Linked DNA regions of Streptomyces sp. SN-593. Each later gene encodes a partner of the first gene's protein in a complex. Links are inferred from orthologs where the notes say so. Each region holds a gene or a part of one and is shown on either strand. Other genes may lie near its edges. The genes, in order: secY and secA.

What was found.
Region 2: the proteins of secY (region 1) and secA are in contact, whole or in part, in a crystal structure (PDB 3DIN), measured with the Thermotoga maritima proteins. The link is inferred for Streptomyces sp. SN-593 from one-to-one orthologs. Residues at the interface, in WP_004081795.1 of Thermotoga maritima: Glu108, Gly109, Glu110, Glu111, Ala236, Glu237, Arg238, Arg239, Ile240, Thr241, Ile242, Gln243, Tyr244, Ala245, Arg246, Arg247, Val248, Thr249, Gly250, Arg251, Arg252, Val253, Tyr254, Gly256, Ala257, Ser258, Thr259, Tyr260, Leu261, Pro262; in WP_004082002.1 of Thermotoga maritima: Glu261, Ala262, Arg263, Lys300, Ala301, Arg302, Thr303, Ile304, Ile305, Leu323, Tyr324, Asp325, Pro326, Val329, Ser330, Tyr333, Ile336, Lys340, Phe345, Val349, Glu363, Phe364, Tyr374, Ser375, Gly376, Gly377, Glu393, Ile395, Thr482, Ser483.

Annotation. Positions count from the first base shown.
Region 1 is NZ_AP018365.1:5,230,291-5,241,007, forward strand. What follows is about bases 7,333-10,155. They hold secY (preprotein translocase subunit SecY), read left to right. Parts: upstream 7,333-7,997; coding sequence 7,998-9,314; downstream 9,315-10,155. Other genes in these bases: rpmD (50S ribosomal protein L30), read left to right, coding at 7,333-7,348; rplO (50S ribosomal protein L15), read left to right, coding at 7,351-7,803; RVR_RS22275 (adenylate kinase), read left to right, coding at 9,314-9,982; map (type I methionyl aminopeptidase), read left to right, coding at 10,118-10,155. Also shown: rplW (50S ribosomal protein L23), read left to right, coding at 1-82; rplB (50S ribosomal protein L2), read left to right, coding at 130-966; rpsS (30S ribosomal protein S19), read left to right, coding at 979-1,260; rplV (50S ribosomal protein L22), read left to right, coding at 1,309-1,656; rpsC (30S ribosomal protein S3), read left to right, coding at 1,656-2,492; rplP (50S ribosomal protein L16), read left to right, coding at 2,498-2,917; rpmC (50S ribosomal protein L29), read left to right, coding at 2,917-3,141; rpsQ (30S ribosomal protein S17), read left to right, coding at 3,141-3,422; rplN (50S ribosomal protein L14), read left to right, coding at 3,539-3,907; rplX (50S ribosomal protein L24), read left to right, coding at 3,911-4,234; rplE (50S ribosomal protein L5), read left to right, coding at 4,236-4,817; RVR_RS22235 (type Z 30S ribosomal protein S14), read left to right, coding at 4,820-5,005; rpsH (30S ribosomal protein S8), read left to right, coding at 5,136-5,534; rplF (50S ribosomal protein L6), read left to right, coding at 5,556-6,095; rplR (50S ribosomal protein L18), read left to right, coding at 6,098-6,481; rpsE (30S ribosomal protein S5), read left to right, coding at 6,561-7,166; and 2 more genes. UniProt on the Escherichia coli protein: The central subunit of the protein translocation channel SecYEG. Consists of two halves formed by TMs 1-5 and 6-10.
Region 2 is NZ_AP018365.1:3,049,738-3,060,940, reverse strand. What follows is about bases 5,131-8,439. They hold secA (preprotein translocase subunit SecA), read left to right. Parts: upstream 5,131-5,440; coding sequence 5,441-8,239; downstream 8,240-8,439. Other genes in these bases: RVR_RS12560 (Rv3235 family protein), read right to left, coding at 8,386-8,439; RVR_RS12570 (GNAT family N-acetyltransferase), read right to left, coding at 5,131-5,177. Outside these bases: RVR_RS12595 (LpqB family beta-propeller domain-containing protein), read left to right, coding at 1-258; RVR_RS12590 (ComF family protein), read left to right, coding at 335-1,231; hpf (ribosome hibernation-promoting factor, HPF/YfiA family), read left to right, coding at 1,528-2,220; RVR_RS12580 (response regulator), read left to right, coding at 2,355-3,092; RVR_RS12575 (winged helix-turn-helix domain-containing protein), read right to left, coding at 3,255-4,442; more of RVR_RS12570, read right to left, coding at 4,590-5,130; more of RVR_RS12560, read right to left, coding at 8,440-8,952; RVR_RS12555 (DUF6912 family protein), read left to right, coding at 9,106-9,612; RVR_RS12550 (HAD family hydrolase), read left to right, coding at 9,678-10,331; RVR_RS12545 (NAD-glutamate dehydrogenase), read left to right, coding at 10,599-11,203. UniProt on the Escherichia coli protein: Required for protein export, interacts with the SecYEG preprotein conducting channel.

The DNA.
Region 1 (10,717 bases):
CAAGCGGGCCAACACCAAGCGCGCCATCGTGACCCTTGCCGAGGGCGACCGCATCGACATCTTCGGCGGTCCGGTCTCCTAACGGAGGTCGGATCGAGTCGAAGTCCGGAATATTCCGAGGACTTAAGAATGGGTATCCGCAAGTACAAGCCGACGACCCCGGGCCGTCGTGGCTCCAGCGTCGCCGACTTCGTCGAGATCACGCGGTCCACGCCGGAGAAGTCGCTGGTCCGCCCGCTGCACAGCAAGGGTGGCCGTAACAACGCTGGTCGTGTGACCGTTCGCCACCAGGGCGGTGGCCACAAGCGCGCCTACCGGGTGATCGACTTCCGTCGGCACGACAAGGACGGCGTGCCCGCCAAGGTCGCGCACATCGAGTACGACCCCAACCGCACCGCGCGCATCGCGCTGCTGCACTACGCGGACGGCGAGAAGCGCTACATCCTCGCCCCCGCCCGCCTGCAGCAGGGCGACCGGATCGAGAACGGCCCCAGCGCCGACATCAAGCCGGGCAACAACCTGCCGCTGCGCAACATCCCGGTCGGTACCACGATCCACGCGATCGAGCTGCGGCCCGGTGGCGGCGCCAAGATCTCCCGCTCCGCGGGCGCCTCGGTGCAGCTCCTGGCGAAGGAAGGCAACATGGCCACCCTTCGCATGCCGTCCGGCGAGGTCCGGATGGTCGACGTCCGCTGCCGCGCCACCATCGGCGAGGTCGGCAACGCCGAGCAGTCGAACATCAACTGGGGCAAGGCCGGCCGCATGCGGTGGAAGGGCGTCCGCCCGACCGTCCGCGGTGTCGCCATGAACCCGGTGGACCACCCGCACGGTGGTGGTGAGGGCAAGACCTCCGGTGGTCGCCACCCGGTCTCCCCCTGGGGTCAGAAGGAGGGTCGTACTCGTTCTCCCAAGAAGGCGAGCAACAAGTACATCGTCCGCCGCCGCAAGACGAACAAGAAGCGCTAGGAGCGGGTTTAGATGCCGCGGAGTCTCAAGAAGGGGCCCTTCGTCGACGACCACCTGATCAAGAAGGTGGATGTCCAGAACGAGGCTGGCACCAAGAACGTCATCAAGACCTGGTCCCGCCGCTCGATGATCGTCCCGGCCATGCTGGGCCACACGATCGCGGTGCACGACGGCCGTAAGCACGTCCCGGTGTTTGTCACTGAGTCGATGGTCGGCCACAAGCTCGGCGAGTTCGCGCCGACCCGTACCTTCCGCGGTCACGAGAAGGACGACCGCAAGGCGCGGCGTCGCTGATCCAGCGGCGAGAAGCGACCGACCATGACAGACACTGAAGGGACAACCATGGAAGCCAGGGCCCAGGCGCGGTACATCCGCGTCACGCCCATGAAGGCCCGCCGCGTGGTGGACCTCATCCGTGGCATGAATGCCACGGAGGCTCAGGCGGTCCTGCGTTTCACGCCGCAGGCCGCGAGCGAGCCGGTGGGCAAGGTGCTGGACAGCGCCATCGCCAACGCCGCGCACAACTACGACCACACGGACGCCGAGTCGCTGTACATCAGCGAGGCGTACGTGGACGAGGGCCCGACCCTGAAGCGGTTCCGGCCGCGCGCCCAGGGCCGCGCCTACCGCATCCGCAAGCGGACGAGTCACATCACCGTGGTCGTTGCCAGCAAGGAAGGGACCCGGTAATGGGCCAGAAGGTTAACCCTTACGGGTTCCGGCTCGGCATCACCACGGACTTCAAGTCCCGGTGGTACGCCGACAAGCTCTACAAGGACTACGTCAAGGAAGACGTCGCCATCCGCCGGATGATGACGCAGGGCATGGAGCGGGCCGGCATCTCCAAGGTGGAGATCGAGCGCACCCGTGACCGCGTCCGCGTCGACATCCACACCGCCCGGCCGGGCATCGTCATCGGCCGCCGCGGCGCGGAGGCCGACCGCATCCGCGGCGACCTGGAGAAGCTGACCGGCAAGCAGGTGCAGCTCAACATCCTCGAGGTCAAGAACCCCGAGATGGACGCGCAGCTCGTGGCCCAGGCGGTCGCCGAGCAGCTCTCCTCCCGGGTCTCCTTCCGCCGTGCCATGCGCAAGAGCATGCAGGGCACGCTGAAGGCCGGCGCCAAGGGCATCAAGATCCAGTGCGGCGGCCGCCTCGGCGGCGCCGAGATGTCCCGCTCCGAGTTCTACCGCGAGGGCCGGGTGCCCCTGCACACCCTGCGGGCGAACGTGGACTACGGCTTCTTCGAGGCCAAGACCACCTTCGGCCGGATCGGTGTGAAGGTGTGGATCTACAAGGGCGACGTGAAGAACATCGCCGAGGTCCGCGCCGAGAACGCCGCCGCCCGCGCCGGCAACCGCCCGGCCCGCGGTGGTGGCAACGAGCGTCCGCAGCGCCGCGGTGGCGAGCGCGGCGGCCGTGGCCGTCGTCCCCAGACGGACGGTGCCGCGTCGGCCCCCAAGGCCGAGGCGCCCGCTCCCGTCGAGGCGGCCCCGGCTGCTGAGACCCCCGGAACGGAAGGCTAAGTACCATGCTGATCCCCCGTAGGGTCAAGCACCGCAAGCAGCACCACCCCACCCGGCGCGGTATGGCCAAGGGCGGCACGGAGCTGGCGTTCGGCGAGTTCGGTCTCCAGGCCATCACGCCCGCCTACGTGACCAACCGGCAGATCGAGTCCGCTCGTATCTCCATCACCCGCCACATCAAGCGCGGCGGCAAGGTCTGGATCAACATCTACCCGGACCGCCCGCTGACCAAGAAGCCGGCTGAGACCCGCATGGGTTCCGGCAAGGGTTCGCCGGAGTGGTGGATCGCGAACGTCAAGCCCGGTCGGGTGATGTTCGAGCTGTCCTTCCCGAATGAGAAGGTTGCGCGCGAGGCGCTGACCCGCGCCGCGCACAAGCTTCCGATGAAGTGCCGCATCGTGCGGCGCGAGGCAGGTGAGTCGTGATGGCGGCCGGTACCAAGGCGACCGAGCTGCGCCAGCTTGGCGACGAGGACCTCGTCGGCAAGCTGCGTGAGGCCAAGGAGGAGCTGTTCAACCTCCGCTTCCAGGCGGCCACCGGACAGCTTGAGAACAACTCCCGGCTCAAGACCGTCCGCAAGGACATCGCCCGGATCTACACCCTCATGCGTGAGCGTGAGCTCGGCATCGAGACGGTGGAGAGCGCCTGATGAGCGAGAAGAATGTGACTGAGACCAACGCGCGCGGCTTCCGCAAGACCCGTGAGGGCCTCGTGGTCAGCGACAAGATGGACAAGACCGTGGTGGTCGCCGTCGAGGACCGCGTGAAGCACGCGCTCTACGGCAAGGTCATCCGCCGCACCAACAAGCTCAAGGCCCACGACGAGCAGAACGCCGCCGGCATCGGCGACCGCGTGCTCCTCATGGAGACCCGGCCGCAGTCCGCGACCAAGCGGTGGCGCGTCGTGGAGATCCTCGAGAAGGCCAAGTAGCCAAGTAATTCCTGCGGGGATTCCCTCGCAGGACGGTTCCGCCAGGCTCGGCGGGCGCCGCGTGGAGTGCTCCGCGCGGCGCCCGCCGGGAACCGGCAGACAAACAGGAGATAGACGTGATCCAGCAGGAGTCGCGACTTCGTGTCGCCGACAACACTGGTGCCAAGGAGATCCTTTGCATCCGTGTTCTCGGTGGCTCGGGTCGCCGCTACGCGGGCATCGGTGACGTCATCGTCGCCACCGTCAAGGACGCGATCCCCGGTGGCAACGTGAAGAAGGGCGAGGTCGTCAAGGCTGTCGTCGTGCGCACCGTCAAGGAGCGCCGCCGTGCCGACGGCTCGTACATCCGCTTCGACGAGAACGCGGCGGTCATCCTCAAGAACGACGGTGACCCCCGCGGCACCCGCATCTTCGGCCCGGTCGGCCGTGAGCTGCGCGAGAAGAGGTTCATGAAGATCGTCTCGCTCGCGCCGGAGGTGCTGTAACCGATGAAGATCAAGAAGGGCGACCTGGTTCAGGTCATCACCGGCAAGGACAAGGGCAAGCAGGGCAAGGTCATCGTGGCCTACCCCCGCGAGGACCGGGTCCTGGTCGAGGGTGTCAACCGGGTCAAGAAGCACACCAAGGCCGGCCAGACCGACCGCGGTTCGAAGACCGGCGGGATCATCACCACCGAGGCGCCGATCCACGTCAGCAACGTGCAGCTTGTTGTTGAGAAGGACGGCAAGAAGGTCGTGACCCGCGTCGGCTACCGCTTCGACGACGAGGGCACCAAGATCCGCGTTGCCAAGCGGACCGGTGAGGACATCTGAGATGACTACTGCAACTTCAGGTGCCGCTGCCACCAGCACCGCTCCGCGTCTCAAGTCGCGCTACCGCGAGGAGATCGCGGGCAAGCTGCGTGAGCAGTTCGAGTACGAGAACGTCATGCAGATCCCCGGTCTCACCAAGATCGTGGTCAACATGGGTGTGGGCGACGCCGCCCGCGACTCCAAGCTGATCGAGGGCGCGATCCGCGACCTCGCCACGATCACCGGTCAGAAGCCGCAGGTCACCAAGGCCCGTAAGTCCATCGCGCAGTTCAAGCTGCGCGAGGGTCAGCCGATCGGCGCGCACGTCACGCTGCGCGGTGACCGGATGTGGGAGTTCCTGGACCGCCTGCTGTCGCTGGCGCTGCCGCGTATCCGCGACTTCCGCGGCCTGTCGCCGAAGCAGTTCGACGGCCGGGGCAACTACACCTTCGGTCTCACGGAGCAGGTCATGTTCCACGAGATCGACCAGGACAAGATCGACCGGGTCCGGGGCATGGACATCACCGTGGTCACCACGGCGACCAACGACGACGAGGGTCGTGCCCTCCTTCGTCACCTCGGCTTCCCGTTCAAGGAGAACTGACCGTGGCGAAGAAGGCTCTGATCGCTAAGTCGGCTCGCAAGCCCAAGTTCGCTGTGCGCGCGTACAACCGCTGCCAGCGCTGTGGCCGGCCGCACTCCGTCTACCGCAAGTTCGGCCTGTGCCGCGTGTGCCTTCGTGAGATGGCCCACCGTGGCGAGCTGCCGGGCGTGACCAAGAGCTCCTGGTAGTCCCCTCCCGGACATCAGGACCCGATCCACTACGCCGTAGGTCCCCGCACCACACCCGCTCCCGGCTCCGGCCGGGGGAGAGGGACGGAGCAGACAGGAAACCCCGGCGAGAGAGGCCCAGGGCCAACTCATGACCATGACCGACCCCATCGCAGACATGCTGACCCGTCTGCGCAACGCGAACTCGGCGTACCACGACGACGTCGCGATGCCGTTCAGCAAGATCAAGTCGCACATCGCGGAGATCCTCCAGCAGGAGGGCTACATCACCGGCTGGAAGGTCGAGGAGGCCGAGGTCGGCAAGAACCTCATCCTCGAGCTGAAGTTCGGCCCCAACCGCGAGCGCTCGATCGCCGGCATCAAGCGGATCAGCAAGCCGGGTCTTCGGGTCTACGCAAAGTCCACCAACCTGCCTCGGGTGCTGGGCGGCCTCGGCGTGGCGATCATCTCCACGTCGCACGGACTGCTCACCGGCCAGCAGGCGCAGAAGAAGGGCGTGGGTGGGGAAGTCCTCGCCTACGTCTGGTAACCGGGAAAGAGAGGTAGAGCAATGTCGCGCATCGGCAAGCTGCCCATCTCGGTTCCCGCCGGAGTGGACGTCACCATCGACGGCCGCACGGTCGCGGTGAAGGGCCCCAAGGGTTCGCTCACCCACACCGTCGCCGCGCCGATCGAGATCGCAAAGGGCGAGGACGGCGTGCTGCTGGTCACCCGCCCCAACGACGAGCGTGTCTCGAAGGCCCTGCACGGCCTGTCCCGCACGCTGGTGGCGAACATGATCACCGGCGTGACCGCGGGCTACAGCAAGTCCCTTGAGATCAGCGGTGTCGGGTACCGCGTCCAGGCGAAGGGCTCCAACCTGGAGTTCTCGCTCGGGTACAGCCACCCGATCCTCGTCGAGGCCCCCGAGGGCATCGCCTTCAAGGTCGAGTCCCCGGTGAAGTTCTCCGTCGAGGGCATCGACAAGCAGAAGGTCGGCGAAGTGGCCGCCAACATCCGCAAGTTGCGGAAGCCTGACCCGTACAAGGCGAAGGGCGTCAAGTACGCCGGCGAGGTCATCCGCCGCAAGGTCGGAAAGGCTGGTAAGTAGCCATGGCATACGGTGTCAAGATCGCCAAGGGCAAGGCGTACAAGGGTGCGGCGCTCAAGCGGCGCCACATCCGGGTCCGCAAGCGCGTCAACGGTACGTCCGAGCGCCCGCGCCTGGTGGTGACGCGGTCCAACCGCGGCATCGTGGCGCAGGTGATCGACGACCTGGCGGGCCACACGCTCGCGTCGGCGTCGACCCTGGACGCGTCCATCCGCGGCGGCGAAGGCGACAAGAGCGCCAAGGCGAAGCAGGTCGGCCAGCTCGTGGCCGAGCGTGCGAAGGCCAAGGGCGTCGAAGCTGTCGTCTTCGACCGTGGCGGCAACCAGTACGCTGGGCGGATCGCCGCCCTGGCGGACGCCGCCCGCGAGGCCGGCCTGAAGTTCTGAGCCGCCCGTCGCGGCAGCGACTTCAACGGTTGCTGCGTTGCTAGCGGAGAAACGCTAAGAGGATCGAGAGGTAATTCCAATGGCTGGACCCCAGCGCCGCGGAAGCGGTGCCGGTGGCGGCGAGCGACGGGACCGTAAGGACCGGCGGGACGGCGGCCAGCAGGCCGAGAAGACCGCCTACGTCGAGCGGGTCGTCGCGATCAACCGCGTCGCCAAGGTTGTGAAGGGTGGTCGTCGCTTCAGCTTCACCGCGCTGGTCGTGGTGGGCGACGGTGACGGCACCGTCGGTGTCGGCTACGGCAAGGCCAAGGAGGTGCCGGCCGCCATCGCCAAGGGTGTGGAGGAGGCCAAGAAGCACTTCTTCAAGGTCCCCCGTATCCAGGGCACCATCCCGCACCCGATCCAGGGCGAGAAGGCCGCGGGCGTCGTCCTGCTCAAGCCGGCTTCCCCCGGTACCGGTGTGATCGCCGGTGGCCCGGTGCGAGCCGTGCTGGAGTGCGCGGGCATCCACGACGTGCTGTCCAAGAGCCTCGGCTCGGACAACGCGATCAACATCGTGCACGCCACGGTGGCCGCGCTCCAGGGCCTTCAGCGGCCCGAGGAGATCGCCGCCCGCCGCGGTCTGCCGATCGAGGACGTCGCGCCCGCCGCGCTGCTGCGCGCCCGGGCCGGAGTGGGTGTGTGATGGCGCGCCTGAAGGTCACGCAGACCAAGTCCTACATCGGCAGCAAGCAGAACCACCGTGACACCCTGCGTTCGCTCGGGCTCAAGCGCCTGCACGACGTCGTGGTCAAGGAGGACCGCCCGGAGATCCGCGGCATGGTCCACACCGTCCGCCACCTCGTCACGGTCGAGGAGGTCGACTGATCATGGGTGACAACCCGATCAAGGTGCACAACCTCCGTCCGGCTCCGGGCGCCAAGACCGCCAAGACCCGCGTGGGTCGCGGCGAGGCGTCCAAGGGCAAGACGGCCGGTCGCGGCACCAAGGGCACCAAGGCCCGCTACCAGGTTCCGGAGCGCTTCGAGGGCGGGCAGATGCCCCTCCACATGCGGCTCCCGAAGCTCAAGGGCTTCAAGAACCCGTTCCGCACCGAGTACCAGGTCGTCAACCTGGACAAGCTCGCGGCCCTCTACCCCGAGGGTGGCGAGGTCACCGTTGCCGACCTGGTCGCCAAGGGTGCCGTGCGCAAGAACCAGCTCGTCAAGGTGCTCGGCACCGGCGACGTCTCCGTGGCCCTGCAGGTGACCGTTGACGCGGTCTCCGGCTCCGCCAAGGAGAAGATCACCGCCGCCGGCGGCACCGTCACCGAGCTCGTCTGAGCCGGATGTGCAACCCGACCGGGGACGCCCAGTACCTCAGGGCGTCCCCGGTCGTTCTTTTCTGTGAATTTTCCCTGGCCGATGGGTCATTCCTACCGGGGGCACGTCGCCGGTAAGGTGGCCGAGCCCCTATCCGTCAGAAATCTCACCAGAGACCGTCCTTCCGCCGTGGCGCGGGGGGTGCAGGAGGCACCGTGCTCACCGCGTTCGCCCGGGCGTTCAGGACGCCCGACCTGCGCAAGAAGCTGCTCTTCACGCTCGCCATCATCGTGGTGTACCGGCTGGGCGCGCACGTGCCGGTGCCGGGGATCGACTTCGGCGTGGTCAACGACTGCGTGAAGCAGACGAAGGGCAACAACAGCCTCTTCGGTCTGGTCAACATGTTCAGTGGCGGAGCGCTGCTCCAGCTCACCATCTTCGCACTCGGGATCATGCCGTACATCACGGCGAGCATCATCCTGCAACTGCTGACCGTGGTGATCCCGCGCCTGGAGGCCCTGAAGAAGGAGGGGCAGGCCGGTACCACCAAGATCACGCAGTACACCCGGTACCTGACGGTCGCGCTGGCGATCCTCCAGGGCACCGGCCTGGTGGCCACCGCCCGCTCCGGCAACCTCTTCTCGACCTGCACCCAGGGCAACGACATCGTCCCGAACCAGTCGATCTTCACCACCGTCACCATGGTCACGTGCATGACCGCGGGCACCGTGATGATCATGTGGCTGGGCGAGCTGATCACCGACCGCGGCATCGGCAACGGCATGTCGATCCTGATGTTCGTCTCGATCGCGGCCGGCTTCCCCGGCTCGCTGTGGGGCATCAAGGTCTCCGGCACCATCGCGGGCGGCTGGGTCGAGTTCATCTCCGTGATCCTGATCGGCCTGGTCATGGTGGGCCTGGTGGTCTTCGTCGAGCAGGCGCAGCGCCGCATCCCGGTGCAGTACGCGAAGCGCATGATCGGCCGCCGGTCCTACGGCGGCACCTCGACGTACATCCCGCTCAAGGTGAACCAGGCGGGTGTGATCCCGGTCATCTTCGCCTCGTCGCTGCTCTACATCCCGGCGCTGATCGTCCAGTTCTCCGGGTCGACGGCGGGCTGGGCGCAGTGGATCAGCCGCAACTTCACCAAGGGCGACCACCCGGCGTACATGGCCGCCTACTTCCTGCTGATCGTCTTCTTCGCCTTCTTCTACGTCGCGATCTCCTTCAACCCCGAGGAAGTCGCCGACAATATGAAGAAGTATGGTGGGTTCATCCCGGGTATCCGGGCCGGTCGTCCCACCGCTGAGTACCTGAGTTACGTCCTCAACCGCATCACGTGGCCCGGTTCGCTGTACCTGGGTCTGATCGCCCTCGTTCCGACGGTCGCCATCGCGATCTTCAACGGGAGCAACGGCAACTTCCCTCTGGGTGGCACCAGCATCCTCATCATCGTCGGTGTGGGTCTGGAGACCGTGAAGCAGATCGAAAGCCAGCTCCAGCAGCGCAACTACGAAGGGTTCCTCCGCTGATGCGTATCGTCCTGGTCGGGCCGCCCGGCGCAGGCAAGGGGACGCAGGCCGCGTTCCTCGCCAAGAACCTCTCGATCCCGCACATCTCCACGGGCGACCTGTTCCGCGCCAACATCAGTCAGGGCACCGACCTGGGCAAGCAGGCGAAGGCGTACATGGACGCCGGCGACCTGGTGCCCGACGAGGTCACGATCGGCATGGCCGAGGACCGGCTGGACCAGCCGGACGCGGCCGGTGGCTTCCTGCTCGACGGCTTCCCGCGCAACGAGCAGCAGGCGCGGGCGCTGGACGTCTACCTGGCGCGGCACGAGATCGCGCTGGACGGCGTGCTGGACCTGGAGGTCCCCGAGGAAGAGGTGGTCAAGCGGATCGCCGGCCGCCGGATCTGCCGCAACGACGGCTCGCACGTCTTCCACGTCGAGTACAAGCAGCCGAAGGAGGAGGGCGTCTGCGACGAGTGCGGCGGCGAGCTGTACCGGCGCGACGACGACGCCCCGGACAAGGTCCGCAACCGGCTGGAGATCTACCACCGCGAGACCGAGCCGATCATCGACTACTACAAGAAGCAGGGCCTGGTCGTGACGATCTCCGCGCTCGGCGCGGTGGCCGAGGTGACCACGCGGGCCATGACGGCCCTGCGCGCGGACGCCGGCGAGCCGACCGCGTAGGTCCCGGCGCCGGCCGGACCGGTGCATGTGCACACCACGGCCGTGGTGCCCCGACGGGCGCCACGGCCGTATGGTTGGGGTGGCAAGGACCTGACCGAACAGGGACCCAAGGCAGCAAGGAAGGCGTCGGCCGCGATGGTGGAGCTGAAGACCCCGGAGCAGATCGCGAAGATGCGGGAGGCCGGTCTGGTCGTCGCGGCGATCCACGAGGCGACCCGGGCGGCGGCGGTGCCCGGCGCCACCACCAGGGACCTGGACGAGGTCGCCGCGAAGGTGATCGCCGACCACGGCGCGAAGCCCAACTTCCTGGGCTACGGCGGCTTCCCGGGCAACATCTGCACGTCGGTCAACGACGTGGTGGTGCACGGCATCCCCGACTCCGTGACGGTGCTCAAGGACGGCGACATCCTCGCGGTGGACGCGGGCGCGATCGTGGACGGCTGGCACGGCGACGCGGCCTTCACCTGCCTGGTGGGCACCGGACACGCCCCGGAGCTGGCGGAGTTGAGCCGGGTCACCGAGGAGTCCATGTGGGCCGGGATCGCCGCCTTCCGCAAGGGCAACCGGCTGGACGACATCTCGCAGGCGGTCGAGTCGTACATCCGCCGCCAGCCGCGGCCGGCCTCGGGCAAGTACGGCATCGTGGAGGGGTACGGCGGGCACGGCATCGGCAGCCAGATGCACATGGACCCGCACGTGCTCAACTACGTCACCAAGAAGCGCGGTCGCGGCATC
Region 2 (11,203 bases), 2.2 Mb from region 1 along the record:
GTGTCCTGGGCCGGTGCCAGCAGGCTCGTGGTGCTCGACACCGAACCGGGCGGGGCCCAGCAGATCGAGTACATCAGCTCGGACGGCTCGGCCGGTTCGGCGTTGCAGGGGGTCAGTGAGGCCACCTCCGTCGCCTCCTCGGAGAACACGGCCGCCCCGCTGCTCGCCTCGTACAACGGCAGGGTCTACGAACTGCCGACGGACGCGAACTGGAAGCAGGTCTCCCCGAAGGGCAGCGCTCCGATCTACCCGGGCTGACCTGCGGGGATGATGTTGTCCACAGACACGAAAGAGTGACTGGCAGCGGGCTTGCCGCAGGGCGCAGAGTTGAGTCATGCGGGGTTGGTGGCGGGAGATCGCCGGGTTGTTCCTCCCGGTGGACTGCGCGGGCTGCGGGAGCCCGCGGACGGAGTTGTGCGAGCGGTGCCGCGGGCTGCTGGGCGGAGCGGCCACGGCACGGCGCGTGCGTCCGTCCCCCGAGCCGCCAGGGCTGCCGCCGGTCTACGCGGCCGGCCGGTACGGGGACGAGGTGCGGGCCGTCGTCCTCGCCCACAAGGAGCGGGGCGCCCTGGGCCTCGCTCGGCCGCTGGGCGAGGCACTGGCGGGAGCGGTCGTCCGGGCGACCGCTCCCCTCGGCGCCCCGCCCGGCACGGCCACCCCGCATGCGGTCGGCCACCGCTGGAACCCGCCCGGACGGGCTCCAGCGGCAGCCGGCGCCGACCACGGGCCCCGCTCCGACCTGTGGCCGGTCCACCGCGGCCTGGAGACGCCCCGCACCGCCCTGCGAGGCGCTTCCGGGCCACCGGTACCGCCCGTGCCGCGGCCGGCGCCGTGGCCCCGCCCGTGGCTGCTCCTGGTGCCCGTGCCCTCGGCCCGCCGCGCGGTCGCCCAGCGGGGACACGACGCCACCGCCCGCATCGCCCGCGCGGCGGCCCGGGACCTGCGGCGGCGGGGTGTCCCCGCCCGCTCGGCGGCGGTGCTGCGGCAGCGGCGGCAGGTCTGCGACCAGGCCGAACTGGGCGCGGAAGGGAGGTTGGCGAACCTCTTCGACGCGATGGAAGTCGGGAGCGGCGGCGTCGCGCTGCTGGCCGCGGCCCCGGTGGTGCTGGTCGACGACCTCATGACGACCGGCGCGTCGCTCGCGGTGGCCGCAGCCGCTCTGGCCGCGGCCGGCGGCAGGGTCATCGGCGCCGCGGTGGTGGCCGGTCCGCACGATTCCGGGATCGGCTGATTTACGCATCGTCGCAGGTGATGGGAGCTGACATTCACCGGAACGGAGGTATGCCCGCGCTGAGGATGCCGAGAGGCACACTCCGGGACTATGTTCGGGGGATAGGGAAGCGAACACCGGGGGTGTTGATCTTCCCTGTGGGGCAGAAGGAGGTGAAAGTCGCAGCTTCGCGGTATCCGGAGCAGCCCGGGTGGCGGAGCGGCAGCTAACGCAGCGCCGGCAGGGACTGGCACCCTCGTCGGCCTCATGAAAGGGATTGCCCCTGGTCACGGGGGTGGTCCGGAACGGAGTTCTGCGTGGACATCGTCGTCAAAGGCCGCAAGACCGAGGTGCCCGAGAGGTTCCGGAAGCACGTGGCCGAGAAGCTGGACAAGATCCAGAAGCTCGACGGCAAGGTGATCAGCCTCGACGTCGAGGTGTCCAAGGAGCTCAATCCCCGGCAGGCCGAGCACAGCGACCGGGTGGAGATCACGCTGAACACCCGTGGGCCCGTGGTGCGGGCGGAGGCCGCCGCGGCGGACCCGTACGCGGCCCTGGACGTGGCGGTGACGAAGCTGGAGGCCCGGCTGCGGAAGGCCGCGAGCAAGCGGCACACCCGTCGGGGCAACGGCCGTATTCCGGCCGCGGAGGTGGCCGACAGCGTTCCCGGCGTCGCCCGGATCAACGGGGACGGCACCCTCGTCGCCGACCCGTCGGCGGACGGTGAGGTGCCCACGACCAGGATCGGGCCGCTGGAAGTCCGCGGGGAGGGCCCGCTCGTGGTCCGGGAGAAGACCCATGCCGCGGCGCCGATGGCCCTGGACCAGGCGCTGTACGAGATGGAGCTGGTCGGGCACGACTTCTACCTGTTCGTCGACAGCGAGTCCAAGCAGCCGAGCGTGGTCTACCGGCGGCAGGGCTACGACTACGGCGTGATCCACCTCAACGCGGACCAGTCGGGTTCCGCGCCGCCGGCGGGAGCCGGTGACGCGCTGCACCACGGCGCCTGACCTTCGGCAGGGCCCGGGAGGGTCCGCGGGAAGCAGGAGCGCCGCATGCCCCCGGTCCGGTGCCGGGGGCGTCGGCGCGCCAGGACGTGAAATGCTGGGCCAGTGGTCAACTCTGGTCTGAGGGGGAGGAATTGATGCCGGACTTCGAGCGCGGGGCGCCCGGCGAGGGGAGCCCGGAGCAGTACGGCGAACAGTCCGGGCCGCCGCGCGCGGAGCCGATTCGGGTGCTCGTCGTCGACGACCACGCGCTGTTCCGGCGGGGCCTGGAGATCGTCCTCGCGCAGGAGGAGGACATCCAGGTCATCGGTGAGGCGGGCGACGGTGCCGAGGCGGTGGAGAAGGCCGCGGACCTGCTGCCGGACATCGTGCTGATGGACGTCAGGATGCCGCGGCGCGGGGGGATCGAGGCGTGCACCTCGATCAAGGAGGTCGCGCCCAGCGCCAAGATCATCATGTTGACGATAAGCGACGAGGAAGCCGACCTCTACGAGGCGATCAAGGCCGGCGCGACGGGCTACCTGCTCAAGGAGATCTCCACCGACGAGGTGGCGACCGCGATCCGGGCGGTCGCGGACGGGCAGTCGCAGATCAGTCCGTCGATGGCGTCGAAGCTGCTGACCGAGTTCAAGTCGATGATCCAGCGCACGGACGAGAAGCGGCTGCTCCCGGCGCCCAAACTCACCGACCGCGAGTTGGAGGTGCTCAAGCTGGTGGCCACCGGCCTGAACAACCGCGACATCGCCAAGGAACTGTTCATCAGCGAGAACACGGTGAAGAACCACGTCCGCAACATCCTGGAGAAGCTCCAGCTCCACTCCCGCATGGAGGCCGTGGTCTACGCGATGCGGGAGAAGATCCTGGAGATCCGCTAAGGGCTGTCCCGTCATCCCCGGCGGATCAGCGTGCGGCGTCAGATGCGGTGGATCGCAAGGCGGAGGGTCGTCCTCATACCGGGTCGTCTGTGGATGCGCCCGACAACGAAGCGAGGCGCCGTAGCTGTCGTCGCACGCCCGTCGGGGATTGCGGGACGGCCCTTAGCCGTCGGCTCGGCTGCGGGTGAGGGCGGCGGTCAGCGGGGCGCGCAGGGATTCGGGCAGGACGCGTTCGGCCCGGACCTGGGTGCAGCCCACCCAGGTCGCGGCCTCGGCGAGGGCGTCGGCCGCGGGCTGCACGGCCTTGGGACCGTCGAGGGTGACCTGCCGCGCGACCAGGGTCCTGCCCTCCCGCGCGGGGTCCACCCGGCCGATGAGCCGGCCACCGGACAGCAGCGGCATCGCGAAGTATCCGTGCACCCGCTTCGGCTTGGGGGTGTACGCCTCCAGGCGGTGGGTGAAGCCGAAGATGCGCTCGGTGCGCGGACGGTCCCAGACCAGGGAGTCGAAGGGCGACAGCAGTGTGGTGCGGTGTCTCCCGCGCGGCGGGGCGGCGAGCGCGGCCGGGTCGGCCCACGCCGGCTTGCCCCAGCCCTCGACCTCGACGGGCACCAGCCCCGTGGCATCCAGCACCGCCGCGACCTGCTCGCCCTTGAGCCGGTGGTAGTCGGCCAGGTCCGCCCGGGTGGCCACGCCCATGGCCGCGCCGGCCTGCGCGACCAGGCGCCTGACGCACTCGGTGTCGTCGAGGCGGTCGTGCAGCAGGGCGTCGGGGACGGCGCGCTCGGCGAGGTCGTAGACGCGCTTCCAGCCGCGGCGCTGGGTGCAGACCACCTCGCCGGTGTCCAGCAGCCACTCCACCGCGATCTTCGTCTCGGACCAGTCCCACCAGGGGCCGCCGTTCTTCGCGCCGCCCAGTTCGGTGGAGGTGAGCGGGCCGTCGACCTTCAGGCGGTCCAGTACGGCGGCGCAGGAGCGCTCGGCATCCTCCAGGATGTGCCAGCGGTGCCCGCGCGCACGGCGGGCCCGGCGCCGGAAGGCGAAGTGCGGCCACTCCTCGATCGGCAGGATGCAGGCGGCGTGCGACCAGTACTCGAAGGCGTGGCCGCCGGACCAGTACGCCTCCTCCACCCCCGCGCGGCCGACCGCGCCCAGGCGGGCGTAGGGGATCAGCTCGTGCGACCTGGCGAGCACCGAGATGGTGTCGAGCTGGACCGCGCCGAGCGACCGGAGCACGCCCCGGGTACCTGCCCGCCGGTCCGGCGCGCCCAGGAAGCCCTGCGCCCGAAGGGCGATCCTGCGGGCTTCGTCGGCGGACAGGGTGAGCTCAGGCGACGGCAGGAGAGTCATGACGGCCAGCGTAGGACCCGCCACCGACAATCGGCTTTGACCAGCGGGTTCACTCGTTCCGGCGACTTTTCCCGGCCGTTCCGACGGGCTCCCCGACGCCGTTCTCCGCTTCCCGGCCCCCGTTCCCGCTCCCGGGCGGCCGCCCCGCTACCCGGTGTAGGGCAGGTACTGCGCCTCGGAGGGGCGGTCCCAGTCCGACGGGAGGAGGGAGCCGCTCCAGGCGTCCCGCCGGGTGCCTGCGTGGACGACCATGGCCCGGACGGTGCCCTCCATGGCGAAGCCGAGCTTCAGCGCGACCGCGCGGGAGGCTTCGTTGCCCGCCTCGGCGAACCACTCCAGCCGTTCCACCCCCAGGGTGTCGAAGGCCCAGGAGCACACCGCCCGCGCCGCCTCCACCGTGTAGCCCTTGCCGCGCATGTGCTTAGCCGTCCAGTAGCCCAGCTCGGCCATGCGCTGCGGAGCGGCCAGGTGCTGGAGGCGGACCAGGCCCATGGAGCTGACCAGGACGCCTTCGTCCCGGGTGAAGACGCCGAAGTTGTACATGCTGTCGTCGCGCCAGCCGTCCGCGCACACGACGTTGATGAAGTCGTCGGCGCGTTCGCGCGGATACGGCCACGGGACCGATGTCCAGCGAGAGATCTCAGGGTCCTGACAGGCGGCCCACAGGGCGTCGCCGTCACGCGGTTCCAGGGCGCGCAGCACAAGGCGCTTTGTGGTGAGAACAGGTGTTTCCATGGCGGGCGCGAACCTTTCCGGCGGGCTTTCCGGCACGGGGCCGGGCACCCCCTGACGGCCGCGTATCGGGCGGCGGGAGGACTGCGGCCGAGTATCGCGGACCGCCGGGAGCCGGGGAAAACCGTTTTGCCGCTGCCGGGCCTCCCGGCCCGCTGGTGTCCTCGCTTACGATGGCCGTTGCAGCAGGGCCAGGCAGACCAGGACCCGCGCTGTGCCCCGCGCGGGAATTCGCGCCCGGCCCGACCGGCAAGGAGTCAGCCTACGTGTCCGTCATCAGCAAGATCATGCGTGCAGGTGAAGGCAAGATCCTGCGCAAGCTGCACCGCATCGCGGACCAGGTAAATTCCGTCGAAGAGGACTTCGTCGAGCTCACGGACGCCGAGTTGCGGGCACTCACCGACGAATTCAAGCAGCGCCACGAGGACGGGGAGTCGCTGGACGACCTGATGCCGGAGGCGTTCGCCGCGGTGCGCGAGGCGGCCAAGCGCGTGCTCGGCCAGCGCCACTACGACGTGCAGCTCATGGGCGGCGCGGCCCTGCACCTCGGCTACGTCGCCGAGATGCGCACCGGTGAGGGCAAGACCCTGGTCGGCACCCTTCCCGCGTACCTCAACGCGATCTCCGGCAAGGGCGTTCACCTGATCACGGTCAACGACTACCTCGCCGAGCGCGACTCGGAGTGGATGGGCCGGGTGCACAAGTTCCTCGGCCTGAGCGTCGGCTGCATCCTGGCGAACATGACGCCGGCCGAGCGCCGCGAGCAGTACGGCTGCGACATCACCTACGGCACCAACAACGAGTTCGGGTTCGACTACCTGCGCGACAACATGGCCTGGTCGAAGGACGAGCTGGTCCAGCGCGGCCACAACTTCGCGATCGTCGACGAGGTCGACTCGATCCTGGTGGACGAGGCCCGTACCCCGCTGATCATCTCCGGTCCGGCCGACCAGGCCACGAAGTGGTACAGCGACTTCGCCCGCCTGGTGCGGCGGCTCGACCGCGGCGAGGCCGGCAGCCTCGGCAAGGAGGAGACCGGCGACTACGACGTGGACGAGAAGAAGCGCACCGTCGCCATCCACGAGTCCGGTGTCGGCAAGGTCGAGGACTGGCTGGGCATCGACAACCTCTACGAGTCGGTCAACACCCCGCTCGTCGGTTATCTGAACAACGCCATCAAGGCCAAGGAGCTCTACAAGAACGACAAGGACTACGTCGTCATCGACGGCGAGGTCATGATCGTCGACGAGCACACCGGCCGTATCCTCGCCGGCCGCCGCTACAACGAGGGCATGCACCAGGCCATCGAGGCGAAGGAGGGGGTGGACATCAAGGACGAGAACCAGACGCTCGCCACGATCACCCTCCAGAACTTCTTCCGCCTCTACGGCAAGCTCAGCGGCATGACCGGTACGGCGATGACCGAGGCCGCCGAGTTCCACCAGATCTACAAGCTGGGCGTCGTGCCGATCCCGACCCACCGCCCGGTGCAGCGCGACGACAAGCCGGATCTGATCTACCGCACGGAGGAGGCGAAGTTCGCCGCCGTCGTGGAGGACATCGTCGAGAAGCACGAGAAGGGCCAGCCGGTGCTGGTCGGCACCGTCTCCGTCGAGAAGTCCGAGTACCTGTCCGCGCAACTGTCCAAGCGCGGCATCCCGCACGAGGTGCTCAACGCCAAGCAGCACGACCGGGAGGCGACCATCGTCGCCCAGGCCGGGCGCAAGGGCGCGGTCACCGTCGCCACCAACATGGCCGGCCGCGGTACCGACATCAAGCTCGGCGGCAACCCCGACGACCTCGCCGAGGCGGAGCTGCGCCAGCGCGGCCTGGACCCGGTCGAGCACGTCGAGGAGTGGGCGGCGGCCCTGCCCGAGGCGCTGGAGCGCGCCGAGGAGGCGGTGAAGACCGAGTTCGAGGAGGTCAAGGACCTCGGCGGCCTCTACGTCCTGGGCACCGAGCGGCACGAGTCGCGCCGTATCGACAACCAGCTGCGCGGACGCTCCGGCCGCCAGGGCGACCCGGGCGAGTCCCGGTTCTACCTGTCCCTCGGCGACGACCTGATGCGGCTGTTCAAGGCGCAGATGGTCGAGCGCGTGATGTCGATGGCCAACGTGCCCGACGACGTGCCGATCGAGAACAAGATGGTCACCCGGGCGATCGCGTCCGCCCAGTCGCAGGTCGAGCAGCAGAACTTCGAGATCCGCAAGAACGTCCTGAAGTACGACGAGGTGCTCAACCGCCAGCGCGAGGTGATCTACGGCGAGCGCCGCCGCGTCCTGGAGGGCGAGGACCTCCAGGAGCAGGTCCAGCACTTCATGGACGACACCATCGACGCGTACATCGACGCCGAGACGCGCGAGGGCTTCGCCGAGGACTGGGACCTGGACCGCCTGTGGGGCGCGTTCAAGCAGCTCTACCCGGCGAAGGTCACCGTGGACGAGCTGGAGGAGGCGGCCGGCGACCGCGCGGGCATCACCGCCGAGTTCATCGCCGAGTCGGTCAAGGACGACATCCACGAGCAGTACGGCGAGCGGGAGAAGCAGCTCACCGAGGACATCATGCGCGAGCTGGAGCGCCGCGTGGTGCTGTCGGTCCTCGACCGCAAGTGGCGTGAGCACCTCTACGAGATGGACTACCTCCAGGAGGGCATCGGCCTGCGCGCCATGGCGCAGCGCGACCCGCTGGTGGAGTACCAGCGCGAGGGCTTCGACATGTTCACCGCCATGATGGACGGCATCAAGGAGGAGTCCGTCGGCTACCTGTTCAACCTGGAGGTCCAGGTGGAGCAGCAGGTCGAGGAGGTGCCGGTGTCGGACGAGGTGGAGGACGCGCCGCCGTCGCTGGTCAAGCAGCCCGAGATCCGCGCCAAGGGCCTTGAGGCGCCCAAGCGGGCGGACCGGCTGCACTTCTCCGCGCCGTCGGTCGACGGTGAGGGCGGCGTCGTGGAGGGCGAGTTCGAGGAGGCGGGCGTCTCCGGTGGCTCGTCCGGCGACGAGGAGGTCGGCACCACCCGCGCGGAGCGCCGCAAGGCCGCCAAGGGCGGTCGCCGCCGCAAGAAGTAGGCGCGCGGCGAGGCGGTCGGCGCGGCAGGCCGCGTCGACGCACAGCACCGGCTCGGGGCCGGACCGGCGACGGTCCGGCCCCGAGCCGTTCGTGTGCCCGAGCCGTTCGTGTGCCGTGGTCGGGTTCCGTCCGCGGGCGCCGCAGGTCAGCGCGCGGCGACGTCGGTGCAGCGCCAGCGGGCGCGGCCGTAGCCGGGGCCGGAGTCGGCGTCGCCGGGTTCCAGCCGGAAGGCGATCGCCCGGAACACGTCGTCGTCCAGGGCGACCACCGCGGTCACCTCCAGCGCGCCGCCCGCGGTGGGGAAGACGCGGCAGCGGCTCACGTAGGGGGTGCGGCCGCGGGCGCGGCGCCGCCAGTCCGCCCGCTCGGCGTGCAGCATCCACAGCCGCTGGTACGCCTCGTCCCGGACCCGCCCCGCCAGCGAGGTCAGCGGTCGGCGGCCGGTGAGGACCTCCAGCAGCCGATCGGCGAACCACAGGTGCGGGGGCAGGGGGCGCAGCGCGGACCTGGGCCGCGAGGAGGGCCGGCGCGGGTCGGTACGGCGTGGAGGCGCGGTACCGGCGGCCGGCCGGCGCCCCGGGTGCGGTGGCGCGGGGCGGGGTGCCGTCGGGTGCGGCGCGGCGTGCGGCGTCGCGCGGGTGGCGGCCGGGCGGGTGACCGCCGGGCGGGCCGGGGCGCGGGTGCCGGGGCGGTTCGAGGGCGTGATGGGCATGCTGCGTCTCCCCAAAGATCGTTTCCGGTGCGATGGGGCGGTTGTAGGCGGCGGCGCCGATCGCGGGCAAGCGGCCGGGCGGCCGTCCGGGGCCGATCCGGCGGTCGGGCCGGATTCACCTGTGAAGGTGGCGGCACCCGTATGCTTCACGCCATGCGCGTCTACATTCCCACCACGCTCGCCGGGCTCGCCGAGGCGTACAAGGCGGGCGAACTGGGCCCGGCGCCGCTGGACGCCTTCGCCGTCACGCCCGGCCTGCGCGAGTGGTACGTCTCCGACGACATCGAGGAACTCGAGTACGCGGCGCTCACCCGGGCCGCCCAGGGGTCGCTGCGGCTGCTGGCCGTGCGGCCCGAAGTACCGCGCAGGCGCGTGGTGGTGGCGGTGGACGTCGCCGACGGTGTGGTCCGCCACGACCCCGACCGCGGCCTGGACCCGGCCTCGCTCGGCGCGGTGCGGCTGACCCGCGCGGCGCGGCTCGACGAGGCGGCCGCGGTGCACGTGGACGCCGACGACGCCGAGTCCGACGTGCGCGCCGCGGCCGAAGCGCTGGGCGCGGTGGACGCCGGCGACGACGACGCACAGTTCACCGTCGACGGTGCCGAGGATCACGAACTCCTGTGGTATGCGACGCAGGAGATCCCCCACCTGATCGGCTGACCCCGTACGGAGGTTGTCCACAGGCCGGAAACGGGCGGTCGCCGCGCGCGAGTAACGTTCGTTGTGTGAACGCGCACCTCGTATGGGACTGGAACGGGACCCTCTTCAACGACATCGAAGCGGTGGTCGGGGCGACCAACGCCTCGTTCGCCGAGCTCGGCCTGCCCCCGGTGACCGCCGAGCGGTACCGCGAGCTGTACTGCGTTCCGGTACCGCGCTTCTACCAGCGGCTGCTGGGCCGGCTGCCCTCGGAGGAGGAGTGGGCGGTGATGGACGCGAACTTCGAGCGGCACTACCTGCGGTTGGCCGAGCGGTGCAGCCTCGCGGAGGGCGCGGCCGAACTGCTCGCCTCGCGCCACGCGTCGGGACTGAGCCAGTCGCTGTGTTCGCTCGCCACCCCGCAGCAGTTGATGCCGTTCGTCGCCGCGCACGGCATCACCGGCCGCTTCCAGCGGATCGACGGCCGCAGCGGCGCGGCAAGCGAGGGCAAGTCCGCCCAGATGGCCCGGCACGTGGCCGCGCTCGAAGGTCTCGACGGCCGCCCCGTCGTGGTCATCGGCGACGCCCTGGACGACGCGGCCGCCGCCGCCCACGTGGGCGCGTTCGCCGTGCTGTACACCGGCGGTTCACACAGTCGTGCGACCCTGGAGACGGCCGGGGTCCCGGTAGCCGACAGCCTCACCGAGGCCGTTGCGCTGGCCGAGCGAATAGCGGCCTGACCTGGGCGGGAACCCCGGTTTCTGTCCATTCGGGCCAAACGTGTGCGGTGCATTTGTACGAAGACGGCGCATGACAGGCACCCCGGCCGGGACGATAGCCTGGCGGGCGTGATCACTGTTGATCCGTGCTCCGGGGGCATCTCGTGCTGACGGGCACGACGAGCCACCTTCACGGCATAACGTCGTCCCGTAGCGGAAACCCCGCGTCGCGGTACGTCGTGCCACCAACCGACGTCACGCAATGGCGCGCGACAGGAGTCAGAGGACATGCAGACCAAGCTGGACGAGGCCAAGGCGGCGCTTCTCGAACGGGCGGCTCTGGCAGGTGAGAACAGCCCTGCGGGAGGACCCCCGGGCCAGGGCCTCGACGCGCAGGCGCTGAACGCGTTCCTCCAGCGCTACTACCTGCACAGCGCGCCCGAGGACCTGATCGACCGAGACCCGGTCGATGTCTACGGTGCCGCGATGTCGCACCACCGCCTCGCGGAGAACCGTCCGCAGGGTACCGCCAACCTCCGGGTGCACACCCCGACGGTGGAGCAGAACGGCTGGCAGTGCAGCCACACCGTGGTCGAGGTCGTCACGGACGACATGCCCTTCCTGGTGGACTCGGTCACCAACGCGCTGACCCAGGCGAACCGGGCGATCCACGTGGTCGTCCACCCGCAGTTCCACGTCCGGCGGGACGTCGCCGGCAAGCTGATCGAGGTCATCGGGTACGCCTCGCAGGCCGAGGGCGAGTCGCTGCCGCACGACGTGCTGGTGGAGTCCTGGATCCACGTCGAGATCGACCGGGAGACCGATCGGGACGACATCAAGGAGATCACCGCCGACCTGCGCCGGGTGCTGTCCGACGTGCGCGAGTCCGTCGA